DNA from 2 places in the Streptomyces sp. NPDC021093 genome. Region 2 is predicted to be linked to the other one. Evidence: riboswitches for the same ligand, from Rfam matches in the RefSeq annotation. Region 2 holds a riboswitch; the other holds the start of a gene.
The links. Region 2 has a riboswitch for S-adenosylmethionine ahead of thrC (threonine synthase). Riboswitches for the same ligand answer to the same signal wherever they lie in the genome.

Region 1 (14,724 bases), on a different contig from region 2:
CGAACCCGACCGGCTCGACGGGGAGCGTCACCGCCGCCTCCGCACGGCTCCAGGTGGCCAGCCAGGCGTCCTGCGGACGCCCCATCAGGAGCAGTACGGGCGGGCAGTCGAAGACCTCGTCCTTGATCTGCCGGCAGACGCCCATGCCGCCGGCCGGGACGGACTCGCCGTCCAGCACGCACACGTCGATGCCGCCCGCCTCCAGCGCCTTCAGGACGGCCGGCAGCGTGGCGCACTCCAGGAACTCGACCGGCGGTACGTCGGCGGCCGGCCTGCGACCGGCCGCGAGGCGCACCTGCTCGCGGGTGTTGGCGTCGTCGCTGTAGACCAGCACCGTTGCGGTCGGCTGCTGCATGGTTCCTCCGTGACGTCCGGTTGCGCGGTGATCTGCGCTGTGATCTCGGGGATTTCGGGGTTTTCAGGGCTCTACAGGCGGCCGGCCGGGCCGGTTCCGATGCGCGGATGCTACTCCGTCGCACCCCTCGTCCACACCGGTTCGTACGGTCCTTCGATGGGCCGTTCGGGCAGGACACACCCTCTTGACACTCCGAACGGCACCCCCCGGGGTGAGGGCGGGATAAGCGACCGACATAATGTCGGTCGTGGCGACAGCAACGACAGTAGATACCGGGCACGCGCACCCGTCGGTCAATCGGCCGAACCTCACCAGCGTCGGAACCATCATCTGGTTGAGTTCCGAGCTGATGTTCTTCGCGGCCCTCTTCGCGATGTACTTCACCCTGCGATCGGTGACGGGTCCCGAGTTCTGGGCGGAAAAGGCCTCGGCCTTGAACTTTCCGTTCTCGCTGACCAATACCTCGATCCTGGTGCTCTCCTCCCTCACCTGTCAGCTCGGCGTCTTTGCCGCCGAGCGGGGCGATGTGAAGAAGCTCAGGACGTGGTTCATCATCACGTTCGTGATGGGTGCGATCTTCATCGGCGGCCAGGTGTACGAGTACACCGAGCTGGTCAAGCACGAGGGCCTCTCGCTCTCGTCGGACGCTTACGGCTCGGTGTTCTACCTGACGACCGGCTTCCACGGACTGCACGTGACAGGCGGTCTCATCGCCTTCCTGCTGGTCCTCGGCCGGACGTACGCCGCCAAGAGGTTCACCCACGAGCAGGCGACAGCCGCCATCGTCGTGTCCTATTACTGGCACTTCGTCGATGTCGTCTGGATCGGCCTGTTCGCCACGATCTACATGATCAAGTAATCCGGGCGCACCAAGCTGGGCCCGGGCCCGAAACACTTCCCGCATCGACGCAGAAGATCCTGACACCGGGGTAATCCGTGAAAAAGCTCTCCGCACGACGACGCCATCCGCTGGCGGCGGTCGTCGTCCTACTCCTCGCGCTGGCGGCCACTGGGGGGCTGTACGCCGCGCTTGCGCCCGCGGGCAAGGCGCAGGCCGACGACACCTCCCAGTCCCTCGCCATTGAGGAGGGCAAGAAGCTCTACGCCGTTGGCTGCGCAAGCTGCCACGGAACCGGCGGTCAGGGCACCACCGACGGTCCCTCCCTCGTGGGCGTGGGCTCCGCCGCTGTGGACTTCCAGGTCGGCACCGGCCGCATGCCGGCGCAGCAGCCCGGCGCGCAGGTGCCGAAGAAGAAGGTCATCTACACGCAGGCGCAGATCGATCAGCTCGCCGCGTACGTGGCCTCCCTCGGCGCCGGCCCGATCACGCCGACCGAAAGCCAGACCAACCCCGACGGCGCAGACGTCGGCAAGGGTGGCGAACTGTTCCGCACCAACTGCGCGCAGTGCCACAACTTCACTGGTGAGGGTGGCGCCCTGACGCACGGCAAGTTCGCTCCGCCTCTGACGGACGTCTCGCCGAAGCACCTCTACGAGGCCATGCAGACCGGCCCGCAGAACATGCCCTCCTTCCCGGACAGCACCATGCCGGAGAAGGAGAAGAAGGACATCATCGCGTACGTCAAGGCCGTGAACGGCGAAGAGACCCCGAGCCCCGGCGGCTTCGGACTGGGCAATCTCGGCCCGGTCAGTGAGGGTCTGTTCGCCTGGATCTTCGGTCTGGGTGCGCTCATCGCAGTTGCCGTCTGGGTCGCGGCCCACACCGCTAAGGCCAAGAAGTCATGAGTAGCCAAGAGAATCCAGAAGAGGCCCTGCCTGCTGAGCAGGGCGACGCGCACGGTGAGGTAGCGCGCCAGGACGATCCGTTCGCGGACCCGGGCCTGCCCGCGCACAAGCCGCGTATCCAGGACATCGACGAGCGCGCGGCCAAGCGGTCCGAGCGTGTGGTCGCGTTCCTGTTCACGCTGTCCATGCTGGCCACGGTGGCCTTCATCGCCTCCTTCGTGGCGTTCCCGATCGACAAGATCGTGTACGTCTGGCCGCTGGGCCACGTGAGCGCGCTGAACCTCTCGCTCGGCCTGACGCTCGGCATCGCACTCTTCTGCATCGGCGCGGGCGCGGTCCACTGGGCCCGCACCCTGATGTCCGACGTCGAGGTGGCCGACGAGCGCCACCCGATCGCGGCCGAGCCCGAGGTCAAGGCCAAGGTCATGGCCGACTTCAAGGCCGGCGCCCAGGAGTCCGCGATCGGCCGTCGCAAGCTGATCCGCACCACGATGTTCGGCGCACTGGCCCTGGTGCCGCTGTCCGGCGTCGTCCTGCTGCGCGACCTCGGTCCGCTGCCGGAGAAGAAGCTCCGCGAGACGCTCTGGGCGAAGGGCAAGCTGCTCATCAACCAGAACACGATGGAGCCGCTGCGCGCCGAGGACGTCGTCGTGGGTTCGCTCACCTTCGCCATGCCGGAAGGCCTGAAGGAGAGCGACCACGAGTTCAACACCGAGATCGCCAAGGCCGCCCTGATGATCGTCCGCATCCAGCCGGACGAGATCAAGGACAAGCAGCAGCGCGAGTGGGCGCACGAGGGCATCGTCGCGTACTCGAAGATCTGCACCCACGTGGGTTGCCCGATCAGCCTGTACGAGCAGCAGACGCACCACGTGCTCTGCCCGTGCCACCAGTCCACCTTCGACCTCTCCGACGGCGCCCGTGTCATCTTCGGCCCGGCCGGTCACGCCCTGCCGCAGCTGCGGATCGGCGTGAATGACGAGGGTTACCTCGAAGCGCTGGGCGACTTCGAAGAGCCCGTCGGTCCTTCGTTCTGGGAGCGCGGATGAGTACTGCGACGACAACCGATGCCAAGCCGCAGCAGAAGGCGCCCGCCGGTGAGCGGGTCGCCGACTGGGCGGACGGACGGCTGGGGATCTACTCCCTCGCCAAGTCCAACATGCGCAAGATCTTCCCGGACCACTGGTCCTTCATGCTCGGCGAGATCTGCATGTACAGCTTCATCATCATCATCCTCACGGGTGTGTATCTGACGCTGTTCTTCCACCCGTCCATGAACGAGATCGTGTACCACGGGTCGTACGCCCCGATGCACGGCATCCGCATGACGGAGGCCTACGCGTCGACGCTGGACATCAGCTTCGACGTCCGTGGCGGTCTGCTGATCCGGCAGATCCACCACTGGGGCGCGCTGATCTTCCTCGCGGCGATGTTCGTGCACATGATGCGCGTCTTCTTCACGGGTGCCTTCCGCAAGCCGCGCGAGGTCAACTGGCTGTTCGGCTTCCTGCTGTTCGTCCTGGGCATGTTCACCGGCTTCACCGGTTACTCGCTCCCGGACGACCTGCTGTCGGGCACCGGTGTCCGCTTCACGCAGGGCGCGATCCTGTCCGTGCCGGTCGTCGGCACGTACATCTCGATGTTCCTGTTCGGCGGAGAGTTCCCTGGCCACGACATGGTCGCCAGGTTCTACTCGGTCCACATCCTGTTGTTGCCGGGCATCATGCTCGGCCTGATGGTGGCTCACCTGATCCTGGTCTTCTACCACAAGCACACCCAGTTCGCGGGCCCCGGCCGGACGAACAAGAACGTCGTCGGCATGCCGCTGCTGCCGGTCTACATGGCCAAGGCCGGAGGCTTCTTCTTCCTGGTCTTCGGCGTCATCGCGGTCATCGCGGCGGCGTTCACGATCAACCCGGTCTGGGCGCTCGGCCCGTACCGTCCGGACCAGGTGTCCACCGGCGCCCAGCCCGACTGGTACATGGGCTTCGCCGAGGGTCTGGTGCGTGTCATGCCGGGCTGGGAGATCAACCTCTGGGGCCACACACTGGTCCTGGGCGTGTTCATCCCGCTGACGCTCTTCGGTCTGATCCTCGCCGCCATCGCGGTGTGGCCGTTCCTGGAGTCCTGGGTCACCGGGGACAAGCGCGAGCACCACATCGCGCAGCGTCCGCGCAACAGCCCGACCCGCACCGGGTTCGGCGTCGCCTGGATCACGGTGTACTTCATCGGCCTCGTCGGCGGTGGAAACGACCTGTGGGCCACGCACTTCCACCTGTCGCTCAACTCGATCAGCTGGTTCGTGCGCATCGGCTTCTTCGTCGGTCCGGTCCTCGCGTTCATCATCACCAAGCGGATCTGCCTGGGTCTCCAGCGCAGGGACGCCGAGAAGGTGCTGCACGGGCGTGAATCCGGCATCATCAAGCGGCTGCCGCACGGCGAGTTCATCGAGGTGCACGAGCCCCTCAACCAGAACCAGCTGCACACGCTCACGGCGCACGAGCAGTACGCGCCGGCCGAGATCGGTCCCGAGGTGGACGAGAACGGCGTCGAGCGCAAGGTGGGCGCCACCCAGAAGCTGCGCGCCAAGCTCAGCAAGGGCATGTACGGCGAGGGCAACCAGATCGCCAAGCCCACCGCCGAGGAGTACAAGGAGATCACCAGCGGCCACGGCCACCACTGATCACCTGAACCGGTTCTGACCGAACCGTACTGTTCGCCACGGCAAGAGCCCCGTCCGTACCCCGGACGGGGCTCTTCGCCGTCCGCGGGGCTGGATAGGGTGTTCCCATCCCTTACCGGCTGCCCTCAGTGGCACATGGACTCCTGGAGCGGACCATGAACGTTGTGACCCCAGTTGGCGGCGACAGCGTGGCGGCCCGCAGCTGGCCGGGCATCCTGAACCTCCTGCTGCGCGGCGAGAACCTCGGTGTGGACGACACGGCCTGGGCGATGGACCGCATCATGACCGGCGAGGCCACCGACGCGCAGATCGCCGGATTCGCGGTCGCGCTGCGCGCCAAGGGCGAGACGGTCGAGGAAGTCACCGGACTGGTACGGGCGATGTACACGCACGCCCGCACCATCGAGGTGCCGGGCCCCAGCGTCGACATCGTCGGCACGGGCGGCGACCTCGCCAAGACCGTCAACATCTCCACCATGTCGGCCGTCGTCATCGCCGGCACGGGCGCCAAGGTCGTCAAGCACGGCAACCGGGCCTCGTCGTCGGCGAGCGGCTCCTCCGACGTGCTGGAGAAGCTCGGCGTCAATCTGGACCTGACGCCGCGCCGGGTGGTGGAGGTCGCCGAGGAGGCGGGCATCACCTTCTGCTTCGCCGTGAAGTTCCACCCCGCGCTGCGGTACGCGGCCAAGGCCCGCAAGGAGCTCGGCGCGCAGACCACCTTCAACATCCTGGGCCCGCTCACCAACCCGGCCCAGGTGCGCGCCCAGGCGGTCGGCGTGGCCGACGCCCGGATGGCCCCGATCGTGGCCGGCGTGCTCGCCGAGCGGGGGAACTCCGCGCTCGTCTTCCGCGGCGACGACGGCCTCGACGAGCTGACCACCACCGCGACCTCGCGGGTCTGGATCGTCCGGGACGGGACCGTCCGGGAGCAGGCCTTCGACCCGCGCGACGTGGGCCTGGAGCTCGTCCCCGTGGAGGCGCTGCGCGGTGCGGACGCCTCGTACAACGCGGACGTCGCGCGCAGGCTCCTGGCGGGGGAGAAGGGCCCGGTGCGGGACGCGGTGCTGCTCAACACGGCGGCGGCGCTGGTCGCCCTGAACCCGGGCGGCGGCTCGCTGAACGAGGAGATCGCGGCCGGCATCGAGCGGGCCCGCGAGTCCCTCGACTCCGGGGGCGCGCAGCGGGCGCTGGAGCGGTGGGTGGCGGCCAGCAACGCCTGACACCTCCGGCCGGGTACGCGCGCGTATGTGTCCGGCGGATACGCGTGTGTGTGTCCGGCGGGTACGCGTGTGTGTGCCCGGCAGGCACGTGGGTGTGACGCAGAGCGCAGTCCAGAATTCGGACTGCGCTCTTGCGCGTTGTTGATCGTGTGGCAGGATGCTGCACAGGTCATGAGTGACAGCGACTACGGCCCCGGCCCGCTGTCCGGCAACCCTCCGTCCGTGGCGGGGTGCCCCGGGTGAAGACCAGGTCGTAGGCAGCGAGGTCTACGGCAAGCGCGGACCCCTGCGCACTCTTTTCGGAGTGGCGCGCCCCTGGGGTCCTGGTCCTCAAGGGAGCAGTCTCGTGAGCAAGCGAATGCGATAGGGCCTTCGGCCCCGTTCCACCTTCACCTCCGTACGGCCGTCGTCTGCGACGGCCGCGCGTTGAGGCAACTCCCGTACGGTGCACGGCCGTTGAGCCGTCGTACCCGCGGGCCTTCTGAAGCCATTCCGCCTTGTCCTGCCCAGGAGTTTCGTCATGCCCGCATCGCCCGTCGCCAGCGCCACCACCGCTTCCGCCACCGCCGTCTCCGGCACTGCCGCTTCCGTCGCCGAGTCCGCCGACCCCTGCTGCGCCGCGCCGCTGCCCGTCCTCGGCCGGGACGTGGCCGTGCCGCTCGTCACCGGCGGCGAGGTCGGCTACGCGGCCCTCGACTACGCCGCCAGCGCGCCGGCCCTGCAGCGGGTGTGGGACGACGTCGCCGCGTACGCCCCGTACTACGGCAGTGTGCACCGCGGTGCCGGGTACCTGTCGCAGCTCTCCACGGACCTCTTCGAGAACAGCCGGGCGACGGTCGCCGAGTTCCTCGACTGCCGCGACGGCGACCAGGTGGTCTTCACCCGTTCGACGACCGACTCGCTGAACCTGCTGTCGGCCGTACTGCCCGCCGACTGCCAGGTGTTCGTCTTCGAGACCGAGCACCACGCGTCGCTGCTGCCCTGGCAGGACGCCAAGGTGACGTACCTGAACGCGCCGCGGACCCCGGCGCAGGCCGTCGAGACGCTGGAGCGGGCACTCGCCGACCGCGACCCTTCCCCAAGCTCTCAGCTTCGTTCGAGCAGGGGAGGCCCCACTGGCCCGGCGCTGGTCTGCGTGACGGGCGCGTCGAACGTCACCGGTGAGATCTGGCCGGTGAAGGAGCTGGCGGCGGCCGCCCACGCCCACGGTGCGCGGATCGTGCTCGACGCGGCGCAGCTGGCGCCCCACCACCCGGTCTCCGTAAGGGAGTTGGACGTCGACTGGGTCGCCTTCTCCGGGCACAAGCTGTACGCGCCGTTCGGCTCAGGAGTCCTCGCGGGCCGGGCCGACTGGCTGCAGGCGGCCGAGCCGTACCTGGCAGGCGGCGGGGCGTCGAAGAAGGTCGCACGGCGTACGGACGGCGGCGTGGACGTCGAGTGGCACACCACCGCCGCTCGCCACGAGGCCGGTTCGCCGAACGTCATCGGCGTCTACTCGATCGCCTCCGCCTGCAAGGCGCTCACCGAGGCCGGGTTCGACTCGCTGGTCGAGCGCGAGCAGGCGCTGGTGCGCAAGGTGCGCGAGGGGCTCGCCGAGGTCGGTGCGGTGAAGGTGCTGTCGCTGTTCGGCGACGACGCGCCCCGGGTCGGCGTCATCTCGTTCGTGGTGGACGGCTGGAACAGCTCGCACTTCGCCGCCGCGCTCTCCGCCGAGTACGGGATCGGCGTGCGGGACGGCCTGTTCTGCGCCCACCCGCTGGTCCGTACGCTGCTCGGCAGCGACCCGCAGGACCCGGGCGAGTGCGGCGCGCCGGAGGCCGAGCCGGGCGAGCGCTCCCTGAACGCCATCCGGGTCAGCTTCGGAGCGGGCACGCCGGACGAGCACGTGGAGCGTTTCGTACGGGCGGTCAAGGAGCTCGTCGAGAACGGTGCGCAGTGGAACTACCGCACCGAGGACGGGCGTTGCGTCCCGGCGGTCTGAGGGAGTCGTTCTCGTCGGCGGGCGGTGCGCGCGCCCAGCTGGATCATCCGCAGGGCCCGCTCGGTCGCGTCGGTGAGGAACTCGCCGCCCCGGCCGAGGGCCTCGGTCAGCGACACGGGTGCGGGCAGGATCGCGCTGTACGCGTCCGCGCCGACCGCCCTGATCTCGTGCGCGCCCTCGCCGATGGTGCCCGCCAGGACCAGGACCGGACGCCCCAACTCCCGTGACCTGCGCGCCACTTCGGCAGGCACCTTGCCGCGCGGGGTCTGGTGGTCGAGGGCACCCTCGGCGGTGATGACCAGGTCGGCGCGGGCGAGGCGGGCGTCCAGGTCGAGGTGGTCCAGGAGTACGTCGAAGCGGGGCAGGAGCCGGGCGCCGAGTGCGGCGAGGCCCGCTCCGAGGCCGCCGGAAGCGCCGGTGCCGGGGCCGTGGCGCAGGTCGGCGGTCGTGGCGAGGTCGCGCTCCAGGACGTACGCCCAGTGTTCCAGGCCCGTGGAGAGCGCCTCGATCTGCGGCGGGGTGGCTCCCTTCTGCGGGCCGAAGACGCGGGCGACGCCGTGCGGGCCGCACAGGATGTTGTGCGGGTTGCAGGCCACCAGGAGTTCGGTGACGGCCAGGCGGGGGTCGAGGCCGGTGGCGTCGATGCGGTGGAGGCGGCTCAACGCGCTTCCACCGTACGGGAGTTCCTCGCCCCTGCTGTCGAGGAGGCGTGCGCCCAGGGCCTGGAGTGCGCCGGCGCCCCCGTCCGACGTACCGGAGTCGCCGCAGCCGACGAGGACGCGGCGCGCGCCGTGGTCGAGGGCGGCGCGGACGAGCTCTCCGACGCCGAACGTGGTGGTGGCGCCGGGGTCGCGCAGGGAGCGCGGCACCAGGGAGAGCCCCGCCACGGCGGCCATTTCGACCACGGCGGTGGCGTTGTCGAGGAGTGCGAAGTGGGTGCCGACCTGCTCGCCCGTCGGGCCGGTTGCGGGCAGGGCGACGAGGCGTCCGCCGGGGGTGGCGGCGGCGAGGGTACGGGCGGTGCCCTCACCGCCGTCGACCAGGGGGATCAGGTCGAGTGCGGCGTGCGGGAGCACCTTGCGCACTCCGGCGGCGATGGCTTCGGCGGCGGCCTCGGCGGACAGGGACTCCTTGAAGCCGCTGGGGGCGATGGTGACATGACGTACCGGCACGGGAACTCCAGGGTTCAGCGGGTGGGGAGCAGGACGGGCACGCCGAGCAGCGGCCAGACGACGAGCGCGAACAGCAGCACCGTCGCGGCGGTCAGCGGGGCCAGTACGGCGGAGAGTCTCAGCAGGTCGCGCGGGGTGTAGGTCGGTGTGCCCGGGATGTCGGCGAAGAGCGTGACGGGCTTCGCCGAGGCCGGGAGGGTGTGACAGAAACCGGCGGCGGCCGTGGAGGCGAGGGCGGCGGCCACCGGGTTCACCCCGGCGGTGACGGCCGCCGCGACCACCAGCGGGACGAGGACGCTGGAGCGTGCCGAGCGGGACTGGAGCATCAGGTGCGCGGCGGTGCTGACGACGACGACCGCGGTCAGGAACGCCCAGGGCGGGAAGCCGGCCAGCGGGAGGTTCGACATCAGCCAGTGGGCGGCGCCCGACTGGGAGAGGGCCACCCCCATCGCCATCGTCGCCGCCATGAAGAGGAGCAGCGACCACGGGACGGTCGTCAGCGCCTCTTTGAGGCGTACGGTGCCGAGCGCGGGGGAGGCGGCGACGACCGCGCCGATCAACGCGACGACGGCGGGCGGGACCTGGTGCAGGGGCTCGCTGCACCACAGGAGGACGACGGTTCCGAGCAGGGCGGCACAGCGGGCCTCGGACGGCGTGAGGGGGCCGGTGACGGGGCGGTCGCTGTGCTGCTGTATCTGCGCAGGGGTGATCGCCGCGGGGATGCGGCGGTCCTCGCGGCGGGTGGTGAGGAGGAGCACGGCCTCGGCGGCGAGGTGGGACGAGACGACGGCCAGCGGCAGCCCGAGGAGCAGCCACTGGGTGAACCCGATGCGCTCGCCGGTCGCCTCCCAGAGCACCGACACGGTGATCAGGTGCGCGCCCGCGCCGATCAGGGTGGCCACGGCGGAGAGCAGGATCACCGTCGGGAAGAGCAGCGCCAGCATGACGACGACACGGCGGCGGTCGGCCAGGGCCTTGGCGAGGGCCAGGAACACGGGCAGGGCGAGCGCGGCCCGCCCCGACGTCGCGGGCACGGCGAAGGCGGTGACGACGAGAGCGGCGGTGCTGAGGTGCACGAGCTGACGCACCGAACGCGCCCCGCCGACCAGGAACGCGGCGGCACGCCCTGCGAGACCGGTGCGGGTGACGGCGGCGGCCAGTACGAACGCGCAGATCAGCAGCCAGACGGTCTCGTTGCCGAGCGTCCCGAAGAGGGTCTCGCTGCCGATCACCCCGGTGACGGTGAGCGCGAGCCCGGCGCCGAGCGCGATGTACGTGTCGTCGACGGGGGTGGCGATCCAGGCGGCGGTGGCGAGGACGAAGACGAGGAGGGTGATGCGGGCGTTGGCGGAGAGCGAGGGGGTGAGGGAGGGGAGGGCGAGGGGGACGCAGAGGGTGAGGGTGAGGAGGAGGGTGGCGTAGTGGTGGACGGAGGGGGCGCGGTGGGGCCGAGTCGAGGGCGGACTGGTTGTCGGGGTCACGGGACCGAGTCTCGTGAGGGTGGGTGAGGGGGCGGTGAGGGGGCGATGAAGGGGACTTCATGTGGGGGCGGGGGGCTGGGCGGGGGTGTAGGCGGGCGGTCGCGGAGGGGCGTGCCGCGGTGGGGGCCGCCCCCTTGCCCACCCGTTCCGCCCCCGGGGGGCGGCCCCGCTGCCCAAGAGGGCTAGGTGCTACGGCAGTCGGTAGCCCATTCCCCGTACCGTCTCCACCCGCTCCGCCCCCAGCTTCTTTCGTAGGGCGCGGACGTACACGTCCACGATGTTCGAGCCTGGGTCGAAGTCGTACCCCCACACATGGGACAGGATCTGTTCCCGTGACAGGACCTGGCCCGGGTGGCGCAGGAAGAGTTCGAGCAGGACGAATTCACGGGCCGTCAGGTCCACCGTCCGGTCGGCCGCCCGTGCCCGCCGCGTCCGCAGGTCCAGCGAGAGGGCCCCGCTCCGCAGCACCGTCACCTCCGGCACGCGTGCCGCCGTGCGCAGCCGCAGCCGCACCCTGGCCAGGAGTTCCTCGAAGCGGAAGGGCTTGGTCATCCAGTCGTCGGCGCCGCCTTCGAGACCGGCGACCGTGTCCCGTACCGAGTCCCGTGCCGTCAGTACGATGACGGGGGCCGTCACCTGCGCCTCCCGCATCTCCCGCAGCACGGTGAACCCGTCCCGGCCGGGCAGCCCGATGTCCAGCAGGACCAGGTCGAAGCCGCCCGTACAGGCGTAGTCGTACGCCGTGTCGCCGTCGGCGGCGACCGTCGTCGTGAAGCCGTTGGCGCGCAGGCCCTTCTCGACGAAGGACGCGATGCGTTCCTCGTCCTCGACGATGAGGATGCGGTTCATGAGGCGTTCGATGTCCCTTCCGGTACGGGGGCCGAAGCGGCCACGGGGTCCAGTACGAGGGCGAAGGTCGCGCCCCCGCCCTCCGTCGGCCGCAGTTCCGCCCGGCCCTGATGTCCTTCGGCGATCGCCTTGACGATGGACAGGCCCAGGCCCGCCCCGGTCGCCCGGGTGCCGCGCCTGGCCGTGCCGCGCCGGAACCGGTCGAAGATCACCGCCGCGTCCTGCGGCTGCACCCCCGGCCCGCTGTCCGCGACGTACAACTCGATCCGCGCACCGCCACCGGGCAGGACCTTCTCGCGCGAGCCGACGCTGATCCGGCTGCCCCGCGCCGTGTGCTGCACCGCGTTCTGCGCGAGCTGCACCATGGCCTGGGTGATCCGCTGCGGGTCCAACAGGGCTTCCCTGTCGGCCACTTCGGCCAGTGTCCAGTCCCGCTCGCCCAGCGCCCGCGCCTTCACGAACACGTCCGCCGTCAGCTCCGCGACCTGCACCGGCTCCGGTGCGACGAAGTCGGGGCGCTCCGCCTTCGCGAGCAGCAGCAGGTCCTCGACGATGCGGCTCATCCGGTCGAGCTCCTCGGTGACCAGGCGGACCGTCTCCTCGCGCTCCGCCGGGTCGTCGCCCATCAGCTCCAGGTGCCCTCGCACGATCGTGATGGGGGTGCGCAGCTCGTGGCCCGCGTCGTCGACGAACTCGCGCTGCGCGGCGAACGCCCGCTCCAGCCGGTCCAGCATCCCGTTGAAGGTCTCCGCCAGGGCCGCGATGTCGTCGCGGCCCTGCACCGGGATGCGCCGGGTGAGGTCCTGCTCGGTGAGCTGCGCGGCCGTCGTACGGACCAGGCGGACCGGAGCGAGTATCCGGCCCGCGACCGCCCAGCCGATGCCGGTCGTCATCAGCAGCGCCACCCCGGAGATGGCGAGGAGGGTACGGAACACCACGTCGGCGACGGCCCGTTCGCGCCCGGTGTGGAAGGCGACCACGAAGGCGCCCTCGGTGGGGCCGCCCCTGCCGACCGAGATCGGCACCTTCGCCCAGGCGATCTCCCCGTCGGCGCGCTCCAGCGTCCCCGAGGCGGCGCCGGAGGCGAAGATCTCGGTCAGGGACGCCGAGTCCTGGTGCAGCGCGGTGCCCGGCGGGAAGTCGCGGGGCTGGCGCAGGACGCGCGGGCGGGGTCCTGGAACGCGGGTGAGTCCGAGGAGCTCCTCGTCCGGGTCGGAGTACTGGCGCTGCAGGAAGACCTTGAGCAGCTGCTCGGTGTCCGTGAAGGGTCCGCCCGTCTCCGGATCGACGCCCTGCGCCACGAAGTTCGCGAACTCCCGCGTCTCCTGGGTGAGCAGCTGGCTGATCCGTCCGTCCACGTCGCGCAGCAGTATGGACCGGGTGGTCGTCGCGACGGCGCCCAGCGCCACCGCCATCACCAGCAGCAGCCACAGCAGGATGCGTACGCGCGCGGAGACGCGGAGCCCGCCGCTGCCGGGGCCGGCCGCCCCGCCGCGGCCGGGTTCAGTTGCCGTCGTCACCGGGACGCTCGCCCCTGTCGTCGAGGTCATCGTCGTCGTCCCCGGTCGCCGACGGCCCCGGTACGACGGCGTCCCCCACGGGGGAGTGCGACGGTGTGCCGGAGGGCGCGGCGGGAGAGGGGGAGGACGGGCGCGGGGTGGCCGCGGGCCCCGTGGTCAGCTCGACCTTGGGCGGCACCTTCGGTGCCTGGGGGGCGTCGGTCAGTGCGTAGCTCGTCGCCGCGATGCCCAGCGGTATCGCGACGACGGCGGCGAGGGTCGCCAAGCGGTGGGAGAAGGCCATGGTCCGAGCCTGGCAGCCGCCGGGCCTCCCGCACATGAGGGCCGGATGAAGAACCCTTCATGTACGGGACGGAGGCGTCGGTCGGTACGGGGCAGAGGCGTCAGCCGTCGAGGCCGATCGCGAACGCGGCCTCCAGGTCGTGCTGCGAGTACGTACGGAACGCGACGTGCGTGTCCGTGCCCTCGACGCCCGGGATCTTGCTGATGGAGCCGGGGATGATGTCCGCCAGGTCGTCGTGCCGTCCGACGCGCACCATGGCGATCAGGTCGTACGTACCGGTGACGGAGAAGACCTCGCTGACGCTGTCCAGCGCGGCGATCGACTCGGCGATCTCGGGGATCCGGTCCACGCTGGTCTTGATGAGCACGATCGCGGTGATCACGGCTGGCTTTCTCCCTCGGTGGCCGGTGGTACTGCTGAGCTCTTCACTCTAGTCGTACGGCGACCACGCGCAGACGTACGCCGATAGCGCGCCCACGCGTAGAGGAAGCCGACGGCGAAGCCCACCACGTGCGCGAGATAGGCCACCCCCGCCCCGGTGCCCAGTCCCTGCGCGGCCAGCCACTGGAGCACGAACCAGAAGATCAGCACGATCCAGGCGGGGAAGCGCAGCGGGAGGAAGAGGAGGAAGGGGAAGAGGCTGGTGACCCGGGCGCGGGGGAACAGGCGCAGGAACGCGCCGAGTACGGCGGAGATCGCCCCCGACGCCCCGACCAGCGTCTCGTCGGAGGACGCGTGCACCAGGGCGTACACGGTCAGGGCGAAGTAGCCGGTGACGACGTAGAAGAGGGCGAAGGCGGTGCGGCCCATGCGCTCCTCGGTCATCGCGCCGAAGACGTACAGGAAGAGCACGTTGCCCAGCAGGTGCAGCCAGTTGCCGTGCACGAAGAGGGCGGTGAACGGGGTGGCGAGGGAGTGCGGGGTGGCCCGCACCAGCTCGTCGGGGACGACGCCCCAGCGTTCGAAGTACGTGCTCTGGGCCGCGGCGAGGGCGTCGCCGGTGCCGTACGAGGGGTTGAAGCCGGAGGCCGGGCCGAGGAGGAAGACCACACAGCACACGCCGATCAGGGCGTAGGTCACGACGGGGGCGTGCGCGAGGTCCTGCCAGCGGGCGGCGACGTTCCGAGCCGTTCCGGCGGCCTTGGCCGTGACCTTGATCATGGGTTCGAGCATGACGCAACGTCCGGGCCCTTCCGGGCTGCCCCGCCGATCTCAAGGGTCGGCCGCCCTCCGCGCGGGGTACCGGTAAGGCCGTAGGGTTGCGCGCAGGGTATCCGCAGTTCGACGGCGCACCGCGGCAACGACGTACGACGGCACGCGTGCAGACGCGTGACGACACTTGAGAAGAGGACGGTACGCATGACGACGACGGTTCCCCTGCCGACTGCCGGTACCCGGTGGCGCTGCACCCTCTGCGGAAACCTCACCCGGTTC
Region 2 (14,724 bases):
GAGATACCCAAGTGGTGTAGACCTCGCGGTCACGCATGGGCGAAAATCGATACTCATCGCATCTTCTCGCAACTCATGCGGACAAGAGCGTTGGTGGGACGCGGACAACCTCACAAAGGTACGTACCTATCAACGCAAATCAACACCAAAACGGGCAACAAAGGGTGGAACGGGCTGTGCAGCGGCGCTACTTGGGTCTGACCGCGGCGATAGCCGCACTCGGTATGACAGCGACCGTCGCGGGCTGCGGCACGCTCGGCATCGGCGGCTCCGACGAGGTGACCCTGAAGCTCGTCGCCGCGGACTACAACCTCGACGGCGGCGACGGCACCAAGCAGTACTGGAACAAGCTCGCCCGCGCCTTCGAGGCGAAGAACCCCGACATCAAGATCGACGTCTCGATCTACTCGTGGGAGGACGTGGACCGCAAGGTCGCCGAGATGGTCAAGGGCGGCGAGGACCCGGACATCGCCCAGATCGGCGCGTACGCCGACTACGCGGCGGCCAACAAGCTGTACTCCGTCGACAACCTGGTCTCCATCGCCACCCAGGCCAACTTCCTCGAACCGCTCGCCCGCGCGGGCGAGGTGAACCGCATGCAGTACGGCATGCCGTTCATCGGCAGCACCCGGCTGATGTTCTACAACAAGAGCCTCTTCGAGAAGGCCGGCATCGAGTCCGCGCCGAAGACCTGGGCCGACCTCGCCGCCGACGCGAAGAAGCTCAAGGCGGACGGTGTGAAGTACCCGTTCGCGCTGCCGCTCGGCCCGGAGGAGGCACAGGCCGAGACCATGAACTGGATGCTGTCCTCCGGCTCCGGCTACACCGATGAGATCGGTACGTACACGATCAACTCGGCCAGCAACATCGGCGCCTTCGACTTCCTCAAGAACGACCTGGTCAAGCCCGGTCTGACCGGCCCCGTCGCCCCCGGCAAGCTCAACCGCAAGGCCGCCTTCGAGGCCTTCGCGAAGGGCGAGGTCGGCATGCTCAACGGCCACCCGTCGCTGATGAAGCAGGCGGAGAAGAACGGTGTCCAGTACGAGATGGTGCCGCTGCCCTCCGAGAGCGGCAAGGTCATGCCCGCGATGGGCGTCGCCGACTGGATGATGGGCTTCAAGAAGAACGGGCACGGCACGGAGATCGGCAAGTTCCTCGACTTCGCGTACAGCGACGAGAACGTGATGACCTTCGCCGACGAGTTCGACCTGCTGCCGCCGACCGTCACCGCGACCGACAAGATGGCCGCCGACGGCAAGCACGCGAAGGTGCGCAAGTTCCTTGAGGCGATGCCGAATTCGCAGCTGTACCCGGTCTCCAAGACGTCGTGGGCGACGGTGAGCGAGAGCGTCAAGAAGGAGATCGGCAAGACGGTCGAGGACCCGGGCACGCCGGCGGGCGTGCTGGGCGTGCTGTCGCGGGAGGCGGCGGCCACGGACAACTCGCAATAGGCTGGGCGGATGGAATCGCCGTACGAGGGTGCGGGCGCGGGGCCCGGTCCTGTCCTGTCCGAGCGGGAGCTGGCCGTCCTTGCCGTGGAGCGGCAGGGGTGGGCCGGGCCCGGGGCGAAGGAACGGGCGATCAGGGAACAGCTGGGGATCTCGCCGACGCGCTACTACCAGCTGCTGAACGCGCTCCTCGACGACGAGCGGGCGCTCGTGCACGACCCGGTGACGGTGAACAGGTTGCGGCGGGTGCGGGAGGGGCAGCGGGGGCGGAGGTAGCCGACGCCTGCGGCGGGCAGGGCAGGGCGGGACAGGGCTGGGGCGGGGCGGGCCGGTGGTCGTCGTGCGGGTGCGTCGTGGCTGATCGCGCAGTTCCCCGCGCCCCTAAATGCCCGCCCCCTAGCCCCTTGGGCGGCTGACGCCGCCGCCCCCCCCACGCGGAGCGCACCCCTCCGCGACCGCACGCCCCCGACCCCGCCCCCGGTATCGTCGGGGCCATGGACACTCTTCCCGAACCGTCCACCCCTGCCGGTCGCGACGCCCTCTCCGCGATTCTCTCCGCGCCTCAACGCGCCCTCATCGCCCTCGACTTCGACGGCACCCTCGCCGACATCGTCCCGGACCCCGAGCAGGCCCGTGCTCACCCCGGTGCGGTCCCCGCCCTCTCCGCCCTCGCGCCGCTCGTCGCCTCCGTGGCCATCGTCACCGGGCGGCCGGCCGGAGTCGCCGTGCGGTACGGCGGCTTCGCCGGGGTCCCGGGGCTTGAGCACCTCACCGTCCTCGGCCACTACGGTGCCGAGCGCTGGGACGCCCGTACCGGCACCGTCCGCGCCCCCGCCCCCCACCCCGGCATCGCCGCCGTCCGCGCCGAGCTGCCCGGGGTGCTCGACGCGCACGGTGCGTGGCACGGCACCTGGGTGGAGGAGAAGGGGCAGGCCCTCGCCGTCCACACCCGCCGGGCGAACGACCCCGAAGCCGCCTTCGAGGCGCTCCGAGCACCCCTCGCCGCGCTCGCCGCCCGGCACGGTCTGATCCTCGAACCGGGGCGCCTGGTACTGGAGTTGAGGCCGCCGGGCATGGACAAGGGCGTCGCCCTGGCCGAGTACGCGCACGAGGTCGGTGCGACCTCCGTCCTCTACGCGGGCGACGACCTCGGCGACCTCCCCGCCTACGCCGCCGTCCAGAAGCTCCGCTCCGACGGCCTCCCGGGGCTGTTGTTGTGCAGCGGCACGGCGATTCCCGAACTCGCCGAGCAGGCGGACGTGTTGCTGCCTGGACCGGCCGAGGTGACCGCCTTCCTGGAGTCCCTCGCGCGACGCCTCTCCCAGGAGCGCGCCAGGAGCCGGTGAGGAATCGATTTCCCACCGCACCCGAAACCCCGTACTGTCAGGTCTACCGACGCGGGGTGGAGCAGCTCGGTAGCTCGCTGGGCTCATAACCCAGAGGTCGCAGGTTCAAATCCTGTCCCCGCTACTGGAAGAAACCGAAGGCCCGGGACTCGCGAGAGTCCCGGGCCTTCGGCGTGCCGGTGCACACACCGGTAGGCGGTTCAGCCGCGCAGGGCTTCCAGCTGTTCCAGGAACCACTGCTGCGGGGGCAGCGCCGTCGCCGCGGCGGCCAGTCGCTTCGTGCGTTCCGCGCGCTCCTCCGGTTCCATCGTCAGCGCCTCGTGGAGCGCGTCGGCCGTGCCCGTCACGTCGTACGGGTTGACGACGAGCGCGTCGTCGCCGAGTTCCTCGTACGCGCCCGCCTCCCGGGACAGGACGAGCGCACAGCCCTCGTCGGAGACCACCGGGATCTCCTTCGCGACCAGGTTCATGCCGTCGCGGATCGGGTTGACCAGGGCGACGTCGGCGAGCCGGTACGCGGCGAGCGAGCGGGCGAAGTCGTCCTTGACGTGGAGCACCACCGGGGTCCAAGTGGGCGTCCCGTACTCGGAGTTGATGTCGTCGGCGATGCGCCGCACGGCCTCCGTGTAGTCGCGGTAGACGGCCAGGTCCTGGCGGGAGGGGTAGGCGAAGGCGATGTGCACGACGTGTTCGCGCCACTCGGGGCGGGTGTCCAGGAGGTGTTCGTACGCGAGGAGGCCGCGCACGATGTTCTTGGAGAGCTCGGTGCGGTCGACGCGGACGATCGTGCGTCGGTCCGGGCCGCCGACCTGTTCGCGCAGCGCGGTCAGGCGCTGCTCGACGTCCGGCCGGTGTGCGCGCTCGCGCAGGAAGTCGGCGTCCGCGCCGAGGCCGTGCACGCCGATCCGCTTGCCGTCGAGGGCCTCCTCGCCGAGGTGCTCCAGCGCGCACGCCGTGAACGCGTCCGCCCAGCGCCGGGTGAGGAAGGCCGCCCGGTCCGCGCCGAGGATGCCGTGCAGGAGCTGGCGGGCGATGTCGTCGGGGAGCAGCCGGAAGTAGTCGACCGGGGCCCACGGGGTGTGCGAGAAGTGGCCGATGCGCAGGTCGGGGCGGAGCGCGCGGAGCATCCCGGGGACGAGACAGAGGTGGTAGTCCTGCACGAGGACGGTGGCGCCCGGGGCCGCTGCCGTGGCCAGGGCTTCGGCGAAGGCCTTGTTGTACGTCTCGTAGGCCGCCCACTGGTGCCGGAACTCCGCGTCGAAGACGGGCTCCAGCGGGGTCTGGTAGAGCAGGTGGTGGACGAACCACAGGACCGAGTTCGCGATGCCGTTGTACGCGGCGGCGTGCGTGTCCGCGTCGATGTCGAGCATGCGGACGCCCGGCTCGCCGACTCCGCGGCGTACCGCCTCCCGGTCTCCTTCGCCGAGCGCCGAGCACACCCACAGCGCGTCCGCGTCCGGGCCGATCGCGGAGAGCCCGGAGACCAGACCGCCGCCGCCGCGCCTGGCGGTCAGAGCGCCGTCGTCGCCGAGGGAGTACGTCACCGGACCGCGGTTGGACGCGACGAGGACCCGGGCGGCGGCGGGCTGCGGAGGGTCGTACTGGGAAGCCATGTGCCGAAACCTAGCCGGTACGGGATCCCCTCAAACGTGCGTACGGGGCGGCGGGCCGGCCGCCGCCCCGTACGGCCTGCTCAGTGCCGGCGGCGCGCGAGGCCCATCAGCAGGGCCCCGGCCCCGCAGGACCCGAGCGCGAGCAGCGCCGGCGAACCGGCCCGGAAGCTCTCGGCCCCGGTGCGGGCGAGCGTGGCGCGGGACGCGCGGGACGACAGGGACCTCTGCGTCTGTGTCTGCGATCGGGTCTGCAGCTGCGGCTTGTGCGCTGCCGGGTGCCAGGTCGTCGGCTTGTTCGGCGGTGTCGGTCCCGGTGGGGCCGGCCGGGTCGGCGACGTGACGTCCACGTCGCCCGCGCCTCAGGCGGCGTGCCGCTCCGCGTACTCCTCGATCTCCCGCATCGGCGGGCGCTCCTCCGTGTCCACAGGGTGTGTACGGGGGACGAAGGCGGTGCCGACGCGCTCGAACTGGGTGAGTTCGGGGCGGATCAAATGGCCGCGGGAGAGCCTGAGTTGGGCCGTGCGGTAGATCGCGGCCGCCATCCGGCCCAGCGCCTGGCCGTCCTGGTGGCGGTGGATGCGGACGCCCACGTCGACCTGGGCGAGGGCGTCGAGTCCTACGGTGTGCAGCGAGTCGATGAGGAGGCCGAGCTCGACTCCGTACCCGACGGGGAAGGGGAGACGTTCGAGGAGCGAGCGACGGACCGCGTACTCGCCGCCCAACGGCTGTACGAATCCGGCCAGTTGGGGCCAGTGGAGATTGAGGAGGGGGCGGGCCATCAGCTCGGTGACCCGGCCGCCCTGGCCGGCCGCCCCGCCGAGCGGGCGGTCGTACGTCGCCTTCACGAACTGCACGTCCGGGTCGGTCAGCAGCGGGCCCACGATCCCCGACACGAACGACGCGTCGAAGTCCTTCAGGTCCGCGTCCACGAAGCAGACCACGTCACCGCCGGTCACCAGCAGTGACCGCCACAGCACCTCGCCCTTGCCGGGCAGCGCCGGGACGCGCGGCAGGATCGCGTCGCGGTGCACCACCCGGGCGCCCGCCTCGGCGGCCACCCGGGCGGTGGCGTCGCGGGACCCGGAATCGATCACCACCAGCTCGTCCACCAGGGGGACCTCGGGGCCCATCAGGTCCCGCCGGATGGTGGCGACGATCGCCCCGACCGTCGCCTCCTCGTTCAGGGCGGGCAGGACGACGCTGACGCTCTGGTTGCGGGCGGCCTTGGCGGCGAGCAGCCGTTCCAGCGGGCGGTCGGCAGCGGCCCAGGACCGCGTACTCAGCCAGCGCTCCACCTCTTCCAGCACGCCCGTCACTCCCGACTCTGTGATCTATCTCGCGGTCCGGACGTCTGGCACGCCCGTCCGGGGGTTCGGTTACAGTCTTGAACAACGCGGACGACCGTCGCATGTCGGGGTCTGTACGCACACAAACACCCGGGCCGTACACACGGCACCCGGAGTCATAGCGCTCATCCAGAGGGACAGAGGGAAACGGCCCGTTGAAGTCCCGGCAACCCCCCGACCGACCGCGAGGTCAGGTCCGGAAGGTGCCAATTCCGTCTCGTGGCGAAAGCCGTCACGGGGAAGATGAGGAAGGACCTCGCCATCATGGCTGTGCAGACCACCGCAGTGACATCCACCGAGAGCACCACCACCGCTGTTGACCTGGGCCCCGCCGCGGCGCTGTCCTGCCGCGAGTGCGGCGAGCGCTTCGAGCTCGGCCCGATCTTCGCCTGTCAGCTCTGCTTCGGTCCGCTCGAAGTCTCGTACGACCTCCCGACCGGCAGCCCCGAAGAGCTGAAGAAGCGCATCGAGGCAGGCCCCGAGAACATCTGGCGCTATGCCCCGCTCCTGCCCGTCCCCGCCGACGTGGCCACCAAGCCCAGCCTGAACCCCGGCTTCACGAAGCTGGTCAAGGCGGACAACCTGGCCCGTGAACTGGGCGTCACCGGCGGCCTGTTCGTCAAGGACGACTCCGGCAACCCGACGCACTCCTTCAAGGACCGCGTCGTCGCCATCGCCGTCGAGGCCGCCCGCGCCTTCGGCTTCACCACCCTCTCCTGCTCCTCCACCGGCAACCTGGCCGGTGCGGTGGGCGCCGCCGCGGCCCGCGCCGGCTTCCGCTCCTGCGTGTTCATCCCGCACGACCTGGAGCAGGGCAAGGTCGTCATGGCCGCCGTGTACGGGGGCGAGCTGGTCGGCATCGAGGGCAACTACGACGACGTGAACCGCTTCTGCTCCGAGCTCATCGGCGACCCGCTCGGCGAGGGCTGGGGCTTCGTCAACGTCAATCTGCGCCCGTACTACGGCGAGGGCTCCAAGACCCTCGCGTACGAGATCTGCGAGCAGCTCGGCTGGCGGCTGCCGGACCAGATCGTCATCCCGATCGCCTCGGGCTCGCAGCTCACGAAGATCGACAAGGGTCTCCAGGAGCTGATCAAGCTCGGTCTGGTCGAGGACAGGCCGTACAAGATCTTCGGCGCCCAGGCGGAGGGCTGCTCGCCGGTGTCGACGGCCTTCAAGGCCGGTCACGACGTCGTACGGCCGCAGAAGCCGAACACCATCGCCAAGTCCCTGGCCATCGGCAACCCGGCGGACGGCCCGTACGTCCTGGACATCGCCCGCCGTACGGGCGGCGCGGTCGAGGACGTGAACGACGAGCAGGTCGTCGACGCGATCAAGCTGCTGGCCCGCACCGAGGGCATCTTCGCGGAGACCGCGGGCGGCGTGACCGTCGGCGTCACGAAGAAGCTCATCGAGGCCGGTCTGCTCGACCCGACACTGACCACCGTCGTGCTCAACACGGGCGACGGCCTCAAGACGCTGGACGCGGTGGCCCCGACCACCGGCCCTTCCGCGACCATCCGCCCGAGCCTGGACGCGTTCCGCGACGCCGGCCTGGCCCGCTGACCATCTCGTCGAGTACGTACGCAACGGAAGGCTGAACACCATGAGCGTCAAGGTCCGCATCCCCACCATCCTCCGCACGTACACCGGCGGCGAGTCCGAGGTCGCCGCCGAGGGCGCCACCCTGGCCGAGGTCATCGCCGACCTGGAGAAGAACCACACGGGCATCGCCGCCCGCGTCCTGGACGACCAGGGCAAGCTGCGCCGCTTCGTGAACGTGTACGTGAACGACGACGACGTGCGCTTCGAGAGCGGCCTGGAGACGGCCACGCCGGACGGTGCGGGCGTCTCGATCATTCCGGCCGTCGCCGGCGGCTGAGCCTTCGGGGCGCTCTGCCCAAAGATCTCTGCCCAAAGATCTCTGCGTTAACGGAAGTTGCCCCCTCCGCTCACAAGCGGAGGGGGCAATTCTGCATGGTTGAAAGGGGTAGAGTAGGGGAAGGCCCGCTCTCCGCCTGTGCCCCGAGCATATGAGAACGAGAGAAGATGCGGCCCGCGCGTTCGAGCCTTTTGCCGCCGAAGCGCACACTATGTCCGGCCCGACTTGCCCCGGAATCAAGGCAGTTGACCGATCCGGCCGTTCAGGCGTACCCAGAATTCTCGTCCGATTGACCTGTTGCAGAGGGCAGTTGGGCGGATACATTCAGCCGCGGTCGACGCGCTTCGGCGCACACCTTCCGCGTTCCTGTCGGCGGGTGGGGTCTGACCCGGGGCCGCGAAGTGCGGTCCCGCGCAAGGGCCAGTAATAGGGGAGTTAGGCATGGCTCAGGGCACCGTCAAGTGGTTCAACGCGGAGAAGGGGTACGGCTTCATCGCGGTCGACGGTGGTGCGGATGTTTTCGTCCACTACAGCGCGATCCAGATGGACGGCTACCGCACCCTTGAAGAGGGTCAGCGAGTCGAATTCGAGATCTCGCAGGGCCAGAAGGGTCCGCAGGCGGACATGGTCAAGCTCGCCGTCTGAATCTCGGCGCGATCGGCCACCGACGCACTACTCAGCGACTCACGCACCAAGGGCTCGTATCCCCTCACAGGGGTACGGGCCCTTGCTGCGTCCGGCGTAGGACGTCCCGCATCCGGCGTACAGCGTGCTGCGCGCGCCAAGAACTGTGGTAGCCGCTTGCACTCGCAGGGGTCGAGTGCTAATCATTGGCGTTAGCACTCTCCCAGTGAGAGTGACAGAACTTGGACCAGGTTCGGTGAGGCCGAGCGGTGTCGGGGTAAGGAATCCCGGGCATTGCGAAGCCGTCCGTCGCGGGCATCGAACCCCCGGTCCGGAGAAATCCACCCCGTCCTGGGAGGACCACTTCACATGGCCAAGATCATCGCGTTCGACGAGGAGGCCCGGCGCGGCCTCGAGCGTGGCATGAACCAGCTCGCCGACGCCGTCAAGGTCACCCTTGGCCCCAAGGGCCGCAACGTCGTCCTTGAGAAGAAGTGGGGCGCCCCCACGATCACCAACGACGGTGTCTCCATCGCCAAGGAGATCGAGCTCGAAGACCCGTACGAGAAGATCGGCGCCGAGCTCGTCAAGGAGGTCGCGAAGAAGACGGACGACGTCGCCGGTGACGGTACGACCACCGCGACCGTCCTCGCGCAGGCGCTGGTCCGCGAGGGTCTGCGCAACGTCGCCGCGGGTGCCAACCCGATGGCCCTGAAGCGTGGCATCGAGAAGGCCGTCGAGGCCGTCTCCGCCGCCCTCCTGGAGCAGGCGAAGGATGTCGAGACCAAGGAGCAGATCGCTTCGACGGCCTCCATCTCCGCCGCCGACACTCAGATCGGCGAGCTCATCGCCGAGGCGATGGACAAGGTCGGCAAGGAAGGCGTCATCACGGTCGAGGAGTCGCAGACCTTCGGCCTGGAGCTTGAGCTCACCGAGGGCATGCGCTTCGACAAGGGCTACATCTCGGCGTACTTCGCGACCGACATGGAGCGCATGGAGTCGGCGCTGGACGACCCGTACATCCTGATCGTCAACAGCAAGATCGGCAACGTGAAGGACCTCCTTCCGCTGCTGGAGAAGGTCATGCAGTCCGGCAAGCCGCTGCTGATCATCGCCGAGGACGTCGAGGGCGAGGCGCTCTCCACCCTCGTCGTCAACAAGATCCGTGGCACGTTCAAGTCCGTCGCCGTCAAGGCCCCGGGCTTCGGCGACCGCCGCAAGGCCATGCTGAACGACATCGCCATCCTCACGGGCGGCACGGTCATCTCCGAGGAGGTCGGCCTCAAGCTGGAGAACGCCGGTCTCGACCTGCTCGGCCGCGCCCGCAAGGTCGTCATCACCAAGGACGAGACGACCATCGTCGACGGTGCCGGTGACAGCGAGCAGGTTGCCGGTCGCGTCAACCAGATCCGCGCCGAGATCGAGAACAGCGACTCGGACTACGACCGCGAGAAGCTCCAGGAGCGCCTGGCGAAGCTCGCGGGCGGCGTGGCCGTCATCAAGGCCGGTGCCGCGACGGAGGTTGAGCTCAAGGAGCGCAAGCACCGCATCGAGGACGCCGTTCGCAACGCGAAGGCCGCCGTCGAAGAGGGCATCGTCGCCGGTGGTGGCGTCGCCCTCCTCCAGGCCTCGGCCGTCTTCGAGAAGCTGGAGCTCACGGGCGACGAGGCGACCGGCGCCAACGCCGTGAAGCTCGCGCTGGAGGCCCCGCTCAAGCAGATCGCCGTCAACGGTGGTCTTGAGGGTGGCGTCGTCGTGGAGAAGGTCCGCAACCTGCCCATCGGTCACGGCCTGAACGCCGCCACCGGTGAGTACGTCGACATGATCGCCGAGGGCATCCTGGACCCGGCGAAGGTCACGCGCTCCGCCCTCCAGAACGCCGCGTCGATCGCCGCGCTGTTCCTCACCACCGAGGCCGTCATCGCCGACAAGCCCGAGAAGGCCGGCGCTGCCGCCCCGGGTGGCATGCCGGGCGGGGACATGGACTTCTAAGTCCTGCTCCCTCTGCATGACGCAGTAGGTACTGCTTGACGCAGTAGGTACGTCCACTGGGGCGGTACCCCTTCGGGGGTGCCGCCCCAGTGGCGTTTTACGGGTTTTACAGGTTTTGCGGGCGCGTTCGGATGTTTCAGTTGGATAAAGCGGACTATTCCTGCGCAAGCTGTGCCCCATGGCAAACCTGGACTCATACATCGTCGACATCAACGACGCTTTCTGGAGCTATCTGCTCATCCCGCTGGTGATCGGCGCCGGGCTCTATTTCACGGTCCGTTCGAGGGCCGTCCAGGTGCGGATGTTCCCCGAGATGATCCGGGTGCTCGGCGACAAGGCGCTGCCGGACGCGCAGGGCCGCAAGTCCGTCTCGTCGTTCGGTGCCTTCACCATCTCGGCGGCGGCGCGGGTCGGGACGGGGAACATCGCGGGCGTGGCCGCCGCGATCACGCTCGGCGGTCCTGGCGCGGTGTTCTGGATGTGGGTGATGGCGACGGTCGGTGCCGCGTCCGCGTTCGTGGAGTCGGCGCTGGCGCAGCTGTACAAGGTGCGCGACTACGACGGTACGTACCGGGGCGGGCCCGCCTACTACATGCAGCGCGGGCTCGGGAAGCGGTGGCTGGGCGTGCTGTTCGCGGTCACCATCACGGTGACCTTCGGGTTCGTGTTCAACGCGGTGCAGGCCAACACGATCGTCTCGGTCGTCGGCGGGTCCTTCGGCGGTGCGGCCTCCTGGCGGGAGCCGGTCATCGGGGTGGCGCTGGCGGTGCTGCTCGGTCTTGTGGTCTTCGGCGGCGTACGGCGCATCAGCAGCGTGACGCAGGTGCTGGTGCCGGTGATGGCGGTGCTGTACCTGTTCCTGGGCGTGGCCGTGGTCGTCCTCAACATCACTGATCTGCCGCGGGTGCTCGCGGACATCGTGGGCAGTGCCTTCGGCTTCCGGGAGGCCGCGGGCGGGGCGGTCGGCACCGCGATCCAGCAGGGCATCCGGCGCGGGATGTTCTCGAACGAGGCGGGACTGGGCTCGGCGCCCAACGCGGGCGCGGCGGCGGAGGTCTCGCACCCGGTCAAGCAGGGGCTGGTGCAGTCGCTGGGGGTCTTCTTCGACACGATCCTGATCTGCACCATGACCGCGTTCATTATCCTGACGACCAACCCGGAGCTGGCGGGGGCCAGGCAGGGCGCCGACCTCACGCAGAACGCGCTGACGTCGTCGCTGGGCGGCTGGGCCGGACACGTGCTGACGGTGGTCGTCTTCCTGCTCGCGTTCAGCTCGATGATGGGGAACTACTACTACGGGCAGTCCAACATCGAGTTCATCACCGGCGACGAGAAGAAGTGGGTGCTGCCCACCTACCGGGTGCTGGTGCTGGCGGTGGTGTTCCTCGGAGCGCTCGGGTCGGTGTCCATCGTGTGGAACCTCGCCGACATCTTCATGGGGTTCATGGCGCTGGTGAACATGGTGGCGATCATTCCGCTGTCGGGCATCGCGTTCCGGCTGCTTGAGGACTACCGGGCACAGCGCCGGATGGGGATCGACCCGGTGTTCGTACGGGACCGCTTGGAGGGGCTGCGGGACGTGGACTGCTGGGAGCGGTAGAGCCCCATAGGGGCGCGGGGCTCTGTTGGATGTGCGGCTCTGCCGCGTGGGCGCGACCAGCCACGACGCACCCGCACGTAACCATCAAAGGGGAGAGCGGTGCTCCCAAACAGGCGCACCGCTCTCGTTCGTACGGGTACGGGCTAGACCGCAACCGGCTCCTTGGGGGCGGCCGGGTCGGCAGCCGTGTCTGCGGCGGGCGTGTTCAGTTCCGCCAGCATCGTCTTCGTGAAGCCGAAGTAGTACGTGGCGGCGAAGCCGACGATGTAGCCGATGAGGAGGCCGCCCGCGTAGACGGCGATCGTCGTGCCGAGTCCGTGGTTACCCTGGAGGAGCGGGAAGAGGGCCCAGCCGGACGGGCCGATGGCCGTCGAGCCGACCTTGTCGCCGAGCATCGAGAAGAGCCCGACGAACGCGCCGCCCGCCGCGCCGCCGGCGCACGCCGTGATGAAGGGGCGGCCCAGCGGCAGCGAGACACCGTAGATGAGGGGCTCGCCGACGCCGAGGACGCCTGCCGGGAGGGCGGACTTGATGGTGTTGCGGATCGAGCGGTTGTTCTTGAGGCGGAGGAAGACGGCCGCCGCGCAGCCGACCTGGCCCGCGCCCGCCATCGCCAGGATCGGCAGGAGGACGGTGAAGCCCTGCTGCTCGATGAGGGTGGTGTGGATGGGGATGAGGGCCTGGTGCAGGCCGAGCATGACCAGGGGGAGGAAGAGGCCGCCGAGTACGAGGCCCGCGAAGGCGCCGGTGTTGTCGAGGAGCCAGTCCGCGCCCGTGCCGATGGCGGTGGAGATCTCACCGGCGACGAACATCAGGCCGAAGATGGTGACCAGCCCGGAGAGGAGGACGGTCAGGGTCGGGGTGACCAGGACGTCGAGGGATTCGGGGACCCAGCGACGGCACCACTTCTCGATGTAGACGGCGAGTACGGCCGCGCCGAGCGCGCCGAGCACACCGCCCTGGCCCGCGGCGAGGGTCTGGCCGAACGCGTCGATCTTCGCGACGCCGGGGAAGACGATGATCGCGGCGACGGCCCCGCCCAGGATGGGGGTGCCGCCGAACTCCTTCGCCGTGTTGAAGCCGACGAAGACCGCGATGAGCGCCATGAAGCCGGACGCGATGGCGGCGAGCGCCGGGGTGACGGTGGGGAGCCAACCCAGGTTGATCAGCAGGCCGTTGAGACCGGCGATGATGCCGCAGCCGATCAGGGCCGGGATCAGGGGTACGAAGATGTTGGCGATGCGGCGCAGGAACAGCTTGAACGGGGTGGCGTTCTTCGCCTTCCGGGCGGCCCGCATCGCCGCCCCCTCGGCGGCCAGCTCCTCGGCCGTCGTCGTGTGCGGGGCCTCGGACCTGCCCTCCTCGACGAGGGCCTCGAACTCCGGGGTGACCCGGGCGACCGTGCCGGGCCCGAGGACGATCTGGTACGTGTCGTCCTCGACCACGCCCATGACCGCGGGCAACGCCTTGAGCGCGTCGTCCTGGACGCGCGTACGGTCGCGCAGGCCCAGCCGGAGGCGGGTCATGCAGTGGACGACCGAAGTGACGTTGTCCGCGCCGCCGACGAGCGGAAGGATCGCGGCGGCGGTGGCGCGGTTCTTGTTCTCAGGGGTGTCGGTGCTCATGGTGCGTGGTGCCTTGCTGTGCGGGGGACGGTGTGCTGACGAAGCGTCAGGCGGTGTTCGTACAGACTGACTTGAGGGCCGCGCGGAGATGGCCGTGCGCTTCGTCGAGCAGGGCCGCGGCGGTGCTTTTGTCCACGTCTCCGAGGATGATCAGGATGGCGTTCTTGACCTCGCCGTCGGCGGCGGTGAGGGCGGCCTCGATCTCGGTGTCGTCGGCGCCGGTGGCGAGGGAGACGATGCGCCGGGAGCGGGCGCGCAGCTTCTCGTTGGAGGCGCGGACGTCCACCATCAGGTTCCCGTACGTCTTGCCGAGCCGGATCATGACGAGCGTCGAGATCATGTTGAGGACGAGCTTCTGGGCGGTCCCGGACTTCAACCGCGTTGACCCGGTGAGGAGTTCGGGTCCCACGACGACCTCGATGCCGTGCTCGGCGGCTGCGGCGAGGGCGCTGTCCGCGTTGCAGGAGAGGCCGACGGTGAGGGCGCCGAGAGTGCGGGCGTGCTCGACGGCGCCGATGGCGTACGGGGTGCGGCCGGAGGCGGAGATGCCGATGACGCTGTCGTCGGCCGTCAGCCCGAGCGTGTCGAGGTCATCGGCGGCCAGCTCCTTGCTGTCCTCGGCGCCCTCCACCGCCGTGACCATGGCGGAGGGGCCGCCCGCGATGAGGCCGACGACCTCGCCCGGGTCGGTGTTGAAGGTGGGCGGGCACTCGGAGGCGTCGAGCACGCCGAGGCGCCCGGCGGTCCCGGCGCCGGCGTAGACCAGCCGCCCGCCGCGCGCCATGCGCTCGGCGATCCCGTCGATGGCGGCGGCGATCTGCGGCAGCTGCGCGGCGACGGCCGCCGGAACGGTCGCGTCCTCGCTGTTCATCAGGGCGGCCAGCTCGGGGGTGGACAGCTGGTCGATCTCGGCGAGCTCGGGCCGGAACGCCTCGGTGGTGAGGGTGTCGAGCTGGGCGCGCAGCTCGCCGTAGGGGGAGCTGCCTTCGGTGTGGGTGTCGGTGGGGGTGCTGGTCATGGGGGAGGGGTCCTTATCGGGCGGTGCGGGGGTCGTGGCGGTGGGCGAGTGCCTCGTACGAGGCGGCGAGTGCGGGGCCCGCCGTGTCGTACGTACGCTGGGCAACTCCCACGAACAGGCAGTCCACGACGAGGAGTTGACTGGTCCGGCTCGACATGGCGGCCGGTCGCAGCTCGCTCTCGCGGGCGGTGGAGGTGGTGAGGACGTGGTCGGCGTACTGGGCGACGGGC

Region 1: it holds a riboswitch for S-adenosylmethionine, as region 2 does, so the genes downstream of both, ACH4SP_RS16905 (aminotransferase class V-fold PLP-dependent enzyme) here and thrC (threonine synthase) in region 2, are expected to answer to the same signal.

The regions. Positions count from the first base shown of each region.
Region 1 is NZ_JBIRQJ010000005.1:180,625-195,348, forward strand. Features, by position in the region: gene ACH4SP_RS16875 (hypothetical protein) at 1-355, opposite strand, end outside; gene ACH4SP_RS16880 (heme-copper oxidase subunit III) at 594-1,214, shown strand; gene ACH4SP_RS16885 (c-type cytochrome) at 1,292-2,101, shown strand; gene ACH4SP_RS16890 (Rieske 2Fe-2S domain-containing protein) at 2,098-3,150, shown strand; gene ACH4SP_RS16895 (cytochrome bc complex cytochrome b subunit) at 3,147-4,784, shown strand; gene trpD (anthranilate phosphoribosyltransferase) at 4,940-6,004, shown strand; SAM riboswitch class IV at 6,172-6,289, shown strand; gene ACH4SP_RS16905 (aminotransferase class V-fold PLP-dependent enzyme) at 6,525-7,985, shown strand; gene ACH4SP_RS16910 (glycerate kinase) at 7,946-9,157, opposite strand; gene ACH4SP_RS16915 (SLC13 family permease) at 9,172-10,638, opposite strand; gene ACH4SP_RS16920 (response regulator transcription factor) at 10,828-11,487, opposite strand; gene ACH4SP_RS16925 (ATP-binding protein) at 11,484-13,037, opposite strand; gene ACH4SP_RS16930 (small hydrophilic protein) at 12,991-13,290, opposite strand; gene ACH4SP_RS16935 (Lrp/AsnC family transcriptional regulator) at 13,391-13,672, opposite strand; gene ACH4SP_RS16940 (rhomboid family intramembrane serine protease) at 13,669-14,370, opposite strand; gene ACH4SP_RS16945 (hypothetical protein) at 14,650-14,724, shown strand, end outside.
Region 2 is NZ_JBIRQJ010000019.1:31,958-46,681, reverse strand. Features, by position in the region: gene ACH4SP_RS40740 (ABC transporter substrate-binding protein) at 165-1,451, shown strand; gene ACH4SP_RS40735 (DUF3263 domain-containing protein) at 1,461-1,724, shown strand; gene otsB (trehalose-phosphatase) at 1,943-2,794, shown strand; tRNA gene ACH4SP_RS40725 (tRNA-Met) at 2,845-2,918, shown strand; gene ACH4SP_RS40720 (trehalose-6-phosphate synthase) at 2,995-4,407, opposite strand; gene ACH4SP_RS40715 (hypothetical protein) at 4,488-4,754, opposite strand; gene ACH4SP_RS40710 (glucosyl-3-phosphoglycerate synthase) at 4,767-5,714, opposite strand; SAM riboswitch class I at 5,876-6,003, shown strand; gene thrC (threonine synthase) at 6,018-7,319, shown strand; gene ACH4SP_RS40700 (MoaD/ThiS family protein) at 7,360-7,635, shown strand; gene ACH4SP_RS40695 (cold-shock protein) at 8,077-8,280, shown strand; gene groL (chaperonin GroEL) at 8,629-10,251, shown strand; gene ACH4SP_RS40685 (alanine/glycine:cation symporter family protein) at 10,430-11,851, shown strand; gene ACH4SP_RS40680 (PTS transporter subunit EIIC) at 11,995-13,476, opposite strand; gene murQ (N-acetylmuramic acid 6-phosphate etherase) at 13,523-14,494, opposite strand; gene ACH4SP_RS40670 (MurR/RpiR family transcriptional regulator) at 14,508-14,724, opposite strand, start outside.